2 regions of the Ruminococcoides bili genome follow, and region 1 is predicted to be linked to the other one. Evidence: a T-box and tRNA genes for the amino acid it is inferred to sense, from the RefSeq annotation. Region 1 holds a T-box; the other holds one or more tRNA genes.
The links. The T-box of region 1 lies ahead of alaS (alanine--tRNA ligase). A T-box ahead of a tRNA ligase gene usually reads a tRNA of that ligase, here a tRNA-Ala.
Positions count from the first base shown of each region.

Region 2: it encodes a tRNA-Ala, which carries the amino acid that the T-box ahead of alaS (alanine--tRNA ligase) is inferred to sense. The anticodon was not compared.

Region 1 is NZ_JBBNJY010000024.1:5,860-12,357, forward strand. Features, by position in the region: gene AAAY30_RS08275 (dTMP kinase) at 1-479, opposite strand, end outside; gene thyX (FAD-dependent thymidylate synthase) at 525-1,280, opposite strand; T-box leader at 1,510-1,725, shown strand; gene alaS (alanine--tRNA ligase) at 1,774-4,407, shown strand; gene AAAY30_RS08290 (LPXTG cell wall anchor domain-containing protein) at 4,625-5,752, shown strand; gene AAAY30_RS08295 (PqqD family protein) at 5,933-6,196, shown strand; gene AAAY30_RS08300 (S24/S26 family peptidase) at 6,189-6,498, shown strand, end outside.
Region 2 is NZ_JBBNJY010000001.1:3,658-10,155, reverse strand. Features, by position in the region: gene pknB (Stk1 family PASTA domain-containing Ser/Thr kinase) at 1-1,521, shown strand, start outside; gene rsgA (ribosome small subunit-dependent GTPase A) at 1,527-2,414, shown strand; gene AAAY30_RS00045 (thiamine diphosphokinase) at 2,427-3,056, shown strand; tRNA gene AAAY30_RS00040 (tRNA-Ala) at 3,110-3,185, shown strand; gene AAAY30_RS00035 (PASTA domain-containing protein) at 3,344-4,972, shown strand; gene AAAY30_RS00030 (helix-turn-helix domain-containing protein) at 5,101-5,769, opposite strand; gene AAAY30_RS00025 (histidine phosphatase family protein) at 5,842-6,471, shown strand.

The sequences.
Region 1 (6,498 bases):
TCGTAACGCTTGCTCATAAGTTTTTGCGATACTTCGGGTTTAACATCAAGATAAATAACTTTATCGGGCTTAGGAACAGAAAGTTTATTGTATTCAAAATCCTCTTGCCATTCAATAAAGTTGTCCCACTCCGATTTGTCAAGTTTAGACATCTGATAAATTATATTGGATGTAGCGTATCTGTCGCTTAAAATCACATCACTGTTTTCGTAATCTTTTTTCCAAAATTTAAGAAAACTTGCCACTCTGTCTACCGCATAAAAGGACGAAGCGGCATAAGCGTTTACATCATTCGGATTACTGCCGAATTCTCCGCCGAGATACATTTTTACAAGTGCCGAGCTTTCGTTTGCGTAATCGGGAAATTCAAGTCTTTTAATGCTTTTTCCCATTGCTGAAATTTTATCAAAGAGGATTTTTGTTTGGGTAGCCTTTCCGCTTCCGTCAAGACCCTCTATTACAATGAATTTTGCACTCATTTTTGTTCCTATCCATTTCTATTATTCTAAAATATAATTAAAATATTACTCTCTGCCGTATTTTTTGCGTACTTCTTTCATTTTGCCGCAGCTCATTTTGCCCTCGGGACAAGCACCGAACAAACACGCAGGACCGCAGTTTTTGAATAAATGCGGAGCAACTTCAAGACATTGTTTAAGCATTTGCTCGGCAACATCTCTGATTTCCCACTGTGCACGGTTACAGCAGCGGTGTGCAAAGAAATTCTCAAGACTTCTTGCATTAAAAGTGCAGACAATTTTTGTGGTTGATGCGTTAGGAAGAATAAATCTTGCGTCTTCATTTGCTTTTTTTACAAAAGCATTGAATTTTGCTTTGTTTTCGTTTCTGTAGTTTTCTATGACTTCTTCATCGGTATCGTCACAGTTTCCTGTTGCCTCTCTGATATATCCTGCAACAAGTGCGTCACGAACTTCGCTGTAAGCCTTTGACTGCATTTCTATTACTTTGTTGTAAGCGGCAAGCGCCTTTTCGTTTTTTGCAATTTCAGGCGGTGTTACAAAATCAAACTTTGTGCCGTCAACATAACGCTGCGACTGCTGACTGTAAGATGCGATTCTGTGTCTTACAAGCTGATGTGAGCAGGCTCTTGAAATGCCCTCAATGCCAAAGGTAAAAGAAGCGTGTTCAAACGGACTGCCGTGCCCGATGTTTGCAAGCATATCTATAAAATCAGCGGTCTTTTCCTCAGTAAGACCATCTCTTATATTTGATATTTCGGACGGTGAGTAGCAGAGTTTTGCAGCCATTGCAACCGTCATTTCGGGATTTGGCGTATAAGTAAGTAAAGTGACTTTTGCACTCAAAATAATCTCCTCCAAAGTGATATAAAAACATATATAAATATATTATATCATTTTGTGTCGCAATATGCAACAAAATTAATGCGATTGTTGCGGTACGAAAAAAGAAAAATATCAGAAAATTTCCTATATTCACTTGACATTGTGAATAATTAGTTTTATAATGCTACTGAATAAAAAGTATATGTAATTGGCGTTGACGGGATTAGCTGTATCTCGTTCTTTCAGAGAGAAGTCGGTCGGTGCAAGACTTTATGAATGTTTACAGCACGCTGCCCCTGAGCTCTGTGTGACTAAGCACAGCGTATATCTGCGTTAAGGATTGTAATCGTAAGATTACTCAAAGAGGGTGTTTAAGCACCAATTTGGGTGGTACCGCAGGAATTATTCTCCTGTCCCATTTTTATGGGGCAGGATTTTATTTTGCAAATTTTTTAAGGAGAGATTTTTAATGGAATGGACAGGACTTAACGAACTTCGTGAAAAGTTTCTTTCATTTTTTGAGAGTAAGGGTCATTTAAGACTTCCGAGCTTTTCACTTGTTCCGAAGGACGACAACAGCCTTCTGCTTATTAACAGCGGTATGGCTCCTATGAAAAAGTATTTTACAGGTGAGGTTACACCGCCGAGAAAGCGTGTAACAACCTGTCAGAAGTGTATCCGTACTCCAGATATTGAGAGGGTAGGCATTACTGCCCGTCACGGCACATATTTTGAAATGCTCGGTAACTTCTCTTTCGGTGACTATTTCAAGCACGAGGCTACAGCTTGGGCATGGGAGTTCTTTACAAAGGTTCTCGAAATGCCTGTTGACAAGCTCTATGTTTCTATTTATGAAAACGATGACGAGGCTTACAAGATTTGGACCGAAGAAATCGGTGTTGAGCCATCTCATATGGTAAGACTCGGCAAAGAAGACAACTTCTGGGAGCACGGTTCAGGTCCTTGCGGTCCTTGTTCGGAGATTTACTTTGACCGTGGTGATGAAAAGGGCTGCGGTAAGCCTGACTGTCATGTCGGCTGCGAGTGTGACCGTTTCGTTGAGGTATGGAACATTGTATTCTCTCAGTTTGAAAATGACGGCAACGGCAACTACACTCCGCTTGCTCATCCTAACATTGATACAGGTATGGGTCTTGAAAGACTTGCTTGTGTAATGCAGGGTGTTGATAACCTTTTCTTGGTTGATACTGTTCAGAATATTATGAAGAAGATTTCTGAAATTACAGGTGTAAATTACGGTGAAGACGATAAAAAGGATATTTCACTCCGAGTTATCACCGACCATATCCGCAGCACAACATTTATGATTGGCGACGGTGTTCTTCCGTCAAATGAGGGTAAGGGTTATGTTCTCCGCCGTTTGCTCAGAAGAGCAGCCCGTCACGGCAGACTCTTAGGATACAAAGACGCATTCTTGTATAAGGTATGCGAAACTGTAATAAAAGAAAATGAATCGGCATATCCTGAATTAAGAGAAAAGCAGGACTTTATTACAAAGATTATCAGAGTCGAGGAAGAGAGTTTCCAGAAAACAATCGACCAGGGCTTTAAACTTTTGCAGGGCATTGTTGACGACCAGGATATTAAGGTTCTCAGCGGTGAGGACGCATTTAAGCTCAACGATACTTACGGTTTTCCAATCGACCTTACAAGAGAAATTCTCTCCGAGCAGGGTATTGATGTTGATGTTGACCGTTTCCACGAGCTTTTGAAAGAGCAGAAACAGCGTTCAAGAGATGCAAGAAAGAAAGAAGACACAGACGCTTGGATTTCGGATTCAACAGACCTTTCTGATATTGCTAAAACAGAATTTTGCGGTTATACTGACCTTAATACAGGCAGCAAGGTTCTTGCCATCATTAAAGACGGTATCAGAGTTGACAGCGTCGGCGAAAACGAAACAGCTCTTGTTGTTCTCGACAAAACTCCGTTCTATGCAGAGAGTGGCGGACAGGTAGGCGACACAGGTGTAATGGAATCGGGTACTCTTGAGGTTGATGTTGACGATACAACTAAGGATGCTTCGGGTGTTTATCTCCATTCTTGTACAATTAAGAGCGGTACACTTGAGGTCGGCACAGAACTTCGTGCAATCGTTGACTTTGACAGAAGAGCAAATATTATGCGTAACCACACAGCGGCTCACCTTTTACAGGCCGCACTTCGTGAAGTTCTCGGCAATCATGTTCATCAGGCAGGTCAGCTTGTAACAGACCATTCGGTTCGTTTTGACTTTACTCACTTTGAGGCTCTCACAGATGAAGAACTTAAGAAAGTCGAAGACCTTGTAAACAAGAAGATTCTTGCATCTATCCCTGTTGTTACAAAGGAAATGCCAATCGAAGAGGCAAAGAAACTCGGCGCTATGGCATTGTTTGGCGAGAAGTACGGCGATGTTGTACGAGTTGTAAGCATCGGTAAGTTCTCAGTTGAGTTCTGCGGCGGTACACATGCTACAAATACATCAAGCCTCGGCTTGTTCAGAATCCGTCAGGAGGGTTCTGTTGCATCAGGTGTAAGAAGAATTGAGGCTATTACAGGTATCGGAGTTCTTAAGTATATGAACGATGTCCGTGAAACTGTACTCAACGTTTGCGAAACACTTAAGATTTCAAATACAAAAGCACTCACAGAGGGCGCACAGAAGATTGCAACCTTACTTCATGATCAGCAGAAAGAAATTGCAGAGCTTAACACAAAGCTTGCTGCTATGCAGGTTGACAACCTCTTTATTAATTCTGAAATTGAAAACGGCGTAAGAATTATTGCTAAAAAAATTGACAATGCAAACGCTGACGCACTTCGTGCAATGTGCGAGAGAACAAAAGATGTTGCTCCTCTCTCAATCGTTGTACTTGCTTGTGAAAATGACGGCAAGGTTACATTTGCCGCATCTTGCGGTAAAGATGCTAAGGCACTCGGCGTAAATGCAGGCAAACTCGTTAAGGCTGTTGCACAGGCAGCGGGCGGCAACGGCGGCGGTAAGCCGGATATGGCTATGGCAGGTGCAAAAAATCCTGAAAAGATTGATGAAGCACTTGCTATCGTTAAAGAAACTGTATATGGTATGATTAAGGCATAAATGTTGCGAAATCCACATAATTTGATTTTTGTTGTCTGAAAGATTGCAATTTATTGCTATTATTGTTTAGAACTACTAAAAACAGTCTGGCAAGATTGTATATTAAAACAACGATAAAAAGAAATTAAAGTATTGAAGTTTTGTAATGTTTGATGTATAATAATTCCAATGGAATAGTGTATTCCTAAAAGTTAATGAACAATGGAGGAGATTTAAAATGTTCAAAAAAGTAATGAGTCTTGCTCTTGCTTCAACATTAGTGCTTTCAGTAGGCGCATTTGCAGCAAGTGCAGCTGAAGCAGAGGACGCAGTAGCAGCAAATGACGAGTCTGCAGTAGCAGCTGACGATTCTTCAGCAGTAGCAGCAGGTGACGAGTCACAGGTAGGTGCCGGCACAAAGATTTACTTTGATGTAAAGAGTGCAGGTTGGAAAAACTTTAGCAAGATCTATTGCCACGTCTGGAGAGCTGACGGTACAGGTAAATGGCCAAGCTGGCAGACAAAGAAAGAAGTGTGCAAAAAGGAAAGCGACGATCTTTATTCTTATGATATAACAAAGACAGGCAACGCTGAAGAAATTCAGAATGCCGGCAGCAAGAACTTATATTGCGTAATCTTCAGTGCTGATACAGGTGCTCAGATTTACAACACAATCATGAACGGTAACTGCATTGGCGATACTGTGTATGTAACAGGTAACAAGATCGAGAACCCTAAGGACAGCCAAAAGACTGATACTGAGGCTGCATGGAAGAACCATCCGGAATGTGGTCCGCAGAAGGTTATTACTTCAACATCAAAAGTAGTCGGTACAGCTCTTGCAGACGGTACAACAGATGTAACACTTTTAGCTGACTACCTTCTCGATTATGTTTCTGACGACGGTACTGCTGATACAAGTAAGACAGATAAGACACAGGATCTTATCAACCAACTCAAGGTCAGCCCACTCGCTGTAATGTCTAATGTAAATTTCAAACTTGAGGGTTTTGTTAAGGAAGAAACAATGACTCAGGATGTTGCTAACAAGAAGAAGGCAACAATTGAGGGTATCCTTGGTAACTGCACAGACCCAACAAAGGGTGGCGAAAAGGTTAACCCAGATGAGATTAATAATGCAGAGGCTAAGAACGATGCTGATGATACAAGCGGTTCATCAAACGGTGGTTCTTCAAACAGCGGTTCATCATCAAACGGCTCTTCATCTAATGGTTCATCAAATGGTTCATCATCAGGCTCTAACTCAGTACAGTCAGGTCAGGAGACAACAATCTTCTTCGTATTTGCCGGCGTAATGGTTGCAGCTGCAGGTGTATTCTTCCTCGTTAGAAGAAGAGAGAACTAATTTATCTTAACAGATAATTAATACTTAATCACTTAGCTCCGCAGAGTTTTCTGCGGAGCTTTTTGTATGCTCAAAACTCCCTCATTACTTGCTTTTTTATGCTTTATGTATTACAATATTATTATCAAAACAATTAAAAAATATAAAAAATATTATATTCATATATGAGGAGAAATGAGTATGAAAATTAAAGATGATTTTGTTTTAAGAAAAGTAGCCGATTCATATGTAGTGGTACCGGTAAACAGTCTTACACTTGATTTTAACGGTGTTATAAATCTTAATGAAACGGGTGCTTTCTTATTTGAACAGTTGCAAAAAGGAATTGAGAAAGACGAACTTATTGCTAAAATGATTAGTGAGTATGATGTAACAAAAGAAAAAGCAAGTGCGGATATAGATATATTTATTAATAAGTTAAAGGATGCAAATGTCTTTGAATAATAAAGAAATTCAGCTTGAAGATGTAATACAAATTATTAAAGAAAAACTTAACAGCGGAGGCACGGTTACATTTACTCCGCACGGAACAAGTATGTATCCTATGCTAAGAAACGGCGAAGATGTGGTTGTCCTGAAAAAGCCGGAGGGCAGGCTAAAATATCTTGATGTTGCTTTATACCGAAGGAGTAACGGCGATTTTGTTTTGCACAGAGTTATCGGTTTTGATAAGGACGGCAAATATATTTTTTGCGGTGATAATCAGTTTCATAAAGAACGGGGAATTACTGACGAAAATATTATAG
Region 2 (6,498 bases), on a different contig from region 1:
TCTGACATATACTCGGTCGGTGTTATGCTTTATGAAATGCTCACAGGTAAACTTCCTTTTGACGCAGACAGTGCAGTTTCAGTAGCTCTTATGCAGTTACAGTCAACTCCTAAGCGCCCGAGAGAGCTTAATCCCACTATTCCTATCGGACTTGAGCAGATTACAATGAAGGCTATGGAAAAGAATCCTGCCGACAGATATAATTCTGCCGCTGAAATGCTCAACGATATGGAGCGTTTCAGACTTAATCCGTCTATTGTATTTGATTATTCAAAATTTGTTGATAATCAGCCTACAAAGTTTGTTACTTCACTTAAAGATACAAAAACAAACAGTACAAAGTTTGATAAGGCTGTTGCAAAACCGGAGGAAACTCCCGAACCTGAAATCGAAACCGCAGATGAGGAAAAGAAGATTGAACACAAGCCGTCTTATTACGCAATCAAGGGTATTGTAATTTCTGCCGTAGTTGTGGTTGCCGTATTTGTAGGTCTTGCAATTTTCAGAGGATGTTCGACTTCACAGGCTAAAGATGTTGAAATACCGAATTTTGTCGGTAAAACTTTGGCAGAGGCCAATGCCGACAACAAAGACAATTTTAACTTTGTTGTGGAGAGCAAGTATGACGCTTCAAAAGAGCTTGGTGTAATTCTTGAACAGGAGCCTGCCGCTGATTCAAAACTTGTAAAATCAGGCTCACAGATTACTCTTAAAGTAAACGGAACAGATACAAATGCTTCGGTTCCTTATGTTCTTAATTATTCCGAAAAAGACGCATCTGCAATTATTGAGGAAAAGAGCCTTGTTCCAAAGATAATCTATGTTGAAAACACTAAAACTCCTAAGGGATATGTTGCAGAAGTATTCCCTAAGGCAGGTGTTCAGACAAATATCGGTTCTACCGTTTATATTTACATTGCAAACGGCGAGAGAGATGAAAAGGTAACTATTCCGTCTGTATCCGGACTTTTACTTTCAGAGGCTAAAACAAAACTTGTTGATGCAGGTCTTACTGTAGAAACAGTTTACGATGATGAAAGTAAAGAGGCAAAAGACACAGTTCTTTCACAGTCACCGTTGCAGTACGGTAAGGTAGATAAAGGTACTGTTGTAACCCTTACTGTAAGTTCGGGCAAGGGTGATGTGGCTACAGTAAATGTATATGTAGATTTACCTACAAATGCTACTGAATCGGTTGAGATGACTGTAATTGTAGACGGTGTTGTTGATACTAAGTATTCAAAAACACTTGTGCCGCAGTACAATAAGACCTGTACTCTTGAATTTACTGGTTCCGGTACTTCAAACATTGTGGTACAGCTTGACGGTCAGGTTTACCGTGAATATTCAATTGATTATTCAACACTTGTTGTAACACAAACAGCTACTCACGAGTATGCTGTACCTACAACCGCACCTGTTGAAACACAGCCTGCATATACAGAGCCGCCTGTTACAGAGCCGCCATACACACCGGTTCAGCCAACAGATGCAACCGAACCTTCTGAGGCATTGCATTAATTGATATGAGCAGTAACGAAGGATTATTGATGAAAGTGCTCGGCGGTTTTTACTATGTCGAGTGCGACAATCAAATATATGAATGTAAAGCAAGAGGAAGTTTCCGCAAGAGCGGAAATTCTCCTCTTGTTGGCGACAGGGTGAAAATTTCTGTTCAGAAAGAGGGCTTTGCCTCTCTTGACGAAATCCTGCCGAGAAAAAATAAATTAAAGCGACCGCCGCTTGCTAATATTGATATTCTCGTAATCGTTTGTTCGACAGTTTCGCCAAGTCCGAATTATGCGGTTATAGATAAAATGACCGCCGCTGCGATTAACAGCAATATGCAGCCTGTAATTGTTATTTCAAAAGATGATATTGAAAGCGGTGAAAAGGTTGCCGATATTTACAAAAATGCGGGATTTGAAGTTTTTTGTACTTCTCCGCTAAAATCAGATGAAGCAGAGAGATTAAAGGCCTTACTTATGGGCAAAACTTCTGCTTTTACAGGCAACAGCGGTGTGGGTAAGTCAACCTTGTTAAATATGCTTTTTCCTAACCTAAGCCTTGCAACAGGTGAAATAAGCGATAAACTCGGACGAGGCAGACATACTACAAGAGCAGTTGAACTGTTTAATCTTGACGGCTGTTATATCGCAGACACACCCGGATTTTCAACCGTTGATTTGCAGAGATACGAAATTATTGATAAAGACGAACTTCAATATTGCTTTCCCGAATTTAAAGAGTATCTCGGAGAATGTATGTTTACTTCGTGTTCTCATACTTGCGAAAAAGGCTGCAGAGTTTTGCAGGCACTTGCTGACGGAGATATTGAGAAAACCCGTCACAACAGTTATGTCGCTATGTACAATGAGGTAAAAGATATTAAAAAGTGGCAGTTAAAAAAGTAAAGGGGAATTAAAATGCGTTGTACGATAATTGCGGGCTCGCCTGAAGCGGATATAGATTTTATATCGGAACAGGTTAAGGACTGCAATTATCTTATTTGTGCCGATAAGGGCTATGAATATGCAAAAAAAGCAGGTGCAAAGCCTAACCTTATAGTCGGTGATTTTGATTCGTACAGCGGTAATTTACCCGATGATTGCGAAGTAATCAAACTCAATTCACATAAAGATGATACAGACCTTTTGCATTGCATAGAGGTTGCACTGTCCCGTGGATATGATGATTTTGTTATCCTTGCCGCAACAGGCGGAAGATTTGATCATACCTTTGCAAATATTTCTGTTCTTATGTATCTTGATAAAAAGGGTGCAAGCGGAATAATCGTTTCCGACAAAGAGATTATTCGCTTTTTGAAAATGGGCGAATATAATTTTGACGGAAATAAAGGAAAAACTTTTTCAGTCTTTCCTTTTGCCTGTGACAGTGTGAATGTATCTTACATAGGTGCCGAGTATTCGGCGGAGAATCTTATTTTAACTGCGGAAGAAGCAATGGGCATTTCAAATATTTTTATTTCTGACAGAGCAAATGTAAAAATAAATTACGGAAATGCAATAATTATTATTAATCAGTTCATAAATTAAATTTAATTTACAAAAACATTATATAGTATGCGGTAATTTTTAAACACCAATATGGGGGTATAGCTCAGTTGGGAGAGTGTCTGACTGGCAGTCAGAAGGTCATGGGTTCAAGCCCCATTATCTCCACCACTTAGTTTTATAAAGAGATGTCATTGTTATATAAACGGTTGTAATAACAAAATTGTAACTATAATGACACTCATTAGTCTTGAAAAGAATTATAACCTTATGATATAATATATTTGTATCATTTCGTTTTGTGTTATTCTATTTGGAGTTGAATTTTTATGTCATTATGTATGGGTTGTATGCAGGAACTTAACGGTAGTGTAATCTGCCCGAACTGCCATTTTGATAATTCAGAAGTTCAGTCGGCACCTTTTCTGCCTTTCGGCACAGAGCTTGCAGGCAGATATGTAACAGGTACCGGACTTGAAACTAACGGTGAATCAACACGCTATATTGCTTTTGACAAACAGACGGGCGATGTTGTAATTGTATCTGAATTTTTACCGATCGGTCTTTTTTCAAGAGATGAAGGACAGACTGAATTAAAAGTTAATTACGATGACAGACTTGCTTTTAATAAACTTAGAGATGAGTTTATTTCATATTTTCGCATTATTTCAGAATTAAAGGATCTTTCGGCACTTACAAATATTGTTGATGTTTTTGAAGAAAACAATACAGCATATGCTATTGAAGAAAAAGAGGACCTTATTCCTTTTGAAGAATATATTGAGCGTAGCAACGGTCATCTTGACTGGGATATTGCAAGACCGCTCTTTATGCCCGTAATTTCGGCACTTGAGGCTCTTCATAAGCGTGGTGTCGGTCATTATGCGGTAGCACCTAAAAATCTGTTTATTACTGCTTCGGGTAAAATCAGAATGTCAGGCTATGCTACGGAAAATGAGCGTAAGCGTGGTACAGCGCTTAAATCTCAATTGTTTTCAGGCGCAGCAGCACCCGAACAGTATGAAGATAATTTTCCGCTTGATGATATTACGGATATTTACGGACTTTGTTCTACACTTTTCTATGCACTTACAGGTCATCTTCCAAAGAGTGCGGTTGAGCGTTTAAAAGACAGCAGACTTCTTATGAGCACATCTACTGTAAAGAGTTTGCCTCCTCATGTTGTATCTGCTCTTGCAAACGGTTTACAGGTTCAGCGTGAGAACAGAATTACAGATTTTGACGAGCTTCGTTCTCAACTTTCCGTTGCACATACCGCAAAGGCTATTCAGGACGAAATTTCGAGAACAGCAAGTATGAATATTACAAAGGAGCAGTCACGCCGTAATAACGGTATGTCGCATACTTCCATTGTTACTATTTCTGTTGCAATTACAGTTCTTGTACTTGGTATTGCCGGTGTATTTTGGCTTATGCAGAATCCGCTTGCAGGATTATTCTCGGGTAATACTGATGCCACTGCAGCGTCTACATCAAGCACGGAATGGACAGGTCCTGTTGTTCCTAACTATGTCGGAATGAAGTACGAAGATGTTGTAAAGGCTGCGGCTTCCGATGACAGCGTTGTGGTTTACAGAAATTACAATGATGCTTACAGCGATAAATATGCCGACGGTGTTGTAATGGAACAGTATCCTCCGGCAGGTTCAAAAGTAGAGCAGGAAGACGGTATTACAGTTTCTGTAACAGTCAGTCTTGGTGCTCAGATGCGTGAACTTCCTGCAATTCAGGGTAATAAAATTGATGAGGCTGCGCAGTCGCTTGCAGATGCGGGACTTCTTGCTACAGCTGAATATCAGTACAGTGATACAGTAGCGGAAAACAGAGTTATCGGCTACAAAAATCATGTTGCAGGCGATACTCTTGAAAGCGGTTCTAACATTATAATTATTGTAAGTAAGGGCAGACAGCAGACTACAACTCAAGCAACTTCCTGATATTAAAGCTAAAAATAATGGCTGAATCAATTGTATATTGACTCAGCCATTTTGATTTAAGAATTTAAAATTTATATTACAAATCAATTTGCTAAACCATAATTATCCGACTTTTTACTAAGATCCGTTTATTTAAACTTGCTTTTTACGCTTTTTTCCGCATTCCTTACCAATGTAAAAAGTGAAGCAGTACCTTTTTCAAAATATCTTGAAAGCAAATCGGGTGAAAGAGCAATTGATGTATTTTCGGTCTTACTTTCGATTATAGCGTCAATCATAGCAAGGTCGAGCGTCATAGCTGCGCTGCAAAGACTTCTGTACTTGCTTTTGTTCAGCGTAAATAAATCCTGCGGGTTGCTTTCTTCACACGAATATACCGAACGAAATGCCTGATACTGGGCATTCATAAGATAGTTGCTTACAGCGTTTGTCAGCTTTTTGTTTCCGAGTTTATCGAGTATATCGAAAATAACGGCACTTGTATTCATTACAACTTTTTTGTTAATCATAGCGACCATATTGCTGCCCGGCTCAACTGTCGGAATCTCCGCATCGGGTATATTGACAGGCTGTGCCTGCTGACCGTTTCTGTTCGGTGTTCTGCCAAGCAAATAATCACAAGACACATCGTAATATTCGGCGGTTTTTACGAGAAAATCAAGTCCACATTCTCTTATTCCTTTTTCGTAATGAGAGAGCAGCGCCTGGGAAATACCCAAGTCCGCCGCTACCTGCTTTTGGCTTAATCTGCGTTCTCTTCGCAGCATTGAAATTATCATAGGAAAATCACTGTTCATTGAAAGCACCTCTTTTATACGAACAGTATAATATATTAATTACAATTTGTAAATACCATAGGAGTTACAATTATGAAATCTTATATTATTCACTTTCTTCGCCACGGAAGTATAGACGAAACTTTATCGGGCAAGTACATAGGCACTACTGATGTTCCGCTTTCGGATAAAGGAAAAACAGAACTTAGAAAACTTGATTACGAATATCGTTATCCGGGTGCACAGGCAGTGTTTACAAGTCCGTTAAAGCGTTGTACACAGACTTGCAAAATTCTTTATCCGGAGCAAAATCCGCTTGTCATCGCCAATCTTTCGGAATGTAATTTTGGCGAATGGGAGGGAAAAACCGCAAATGATTTAAACGAAGATGAAGATTTCCAAAAATGGCTTGCGGGTGACCCCTCGGTAAAACCTCCGAGAGGTGAGAGCAATGCCGATTTCACACGCAGAATCTGCAAAATGTTTGAAAGCATTGTTGAGGGACTTATCAAAACAGGCACAACAGAAAGCGTTATTGTCACACACGGCGGCGTTATAATGACCTTGCTTGCAGTGTACGGAATGCCACAGGCAAAGCCTTTTGAATGGGTTATGGACAACGGTTTCGGCTACTCCGTAAGAATTACACCGCAGCTTTGGCAGAGAGATAAGATTATGGAGGTATTCTCGGTAATTCCCGAAAAAAAGGATATTGAAGATTAATTTTTAAAATAGTACGAATTGTAGCGC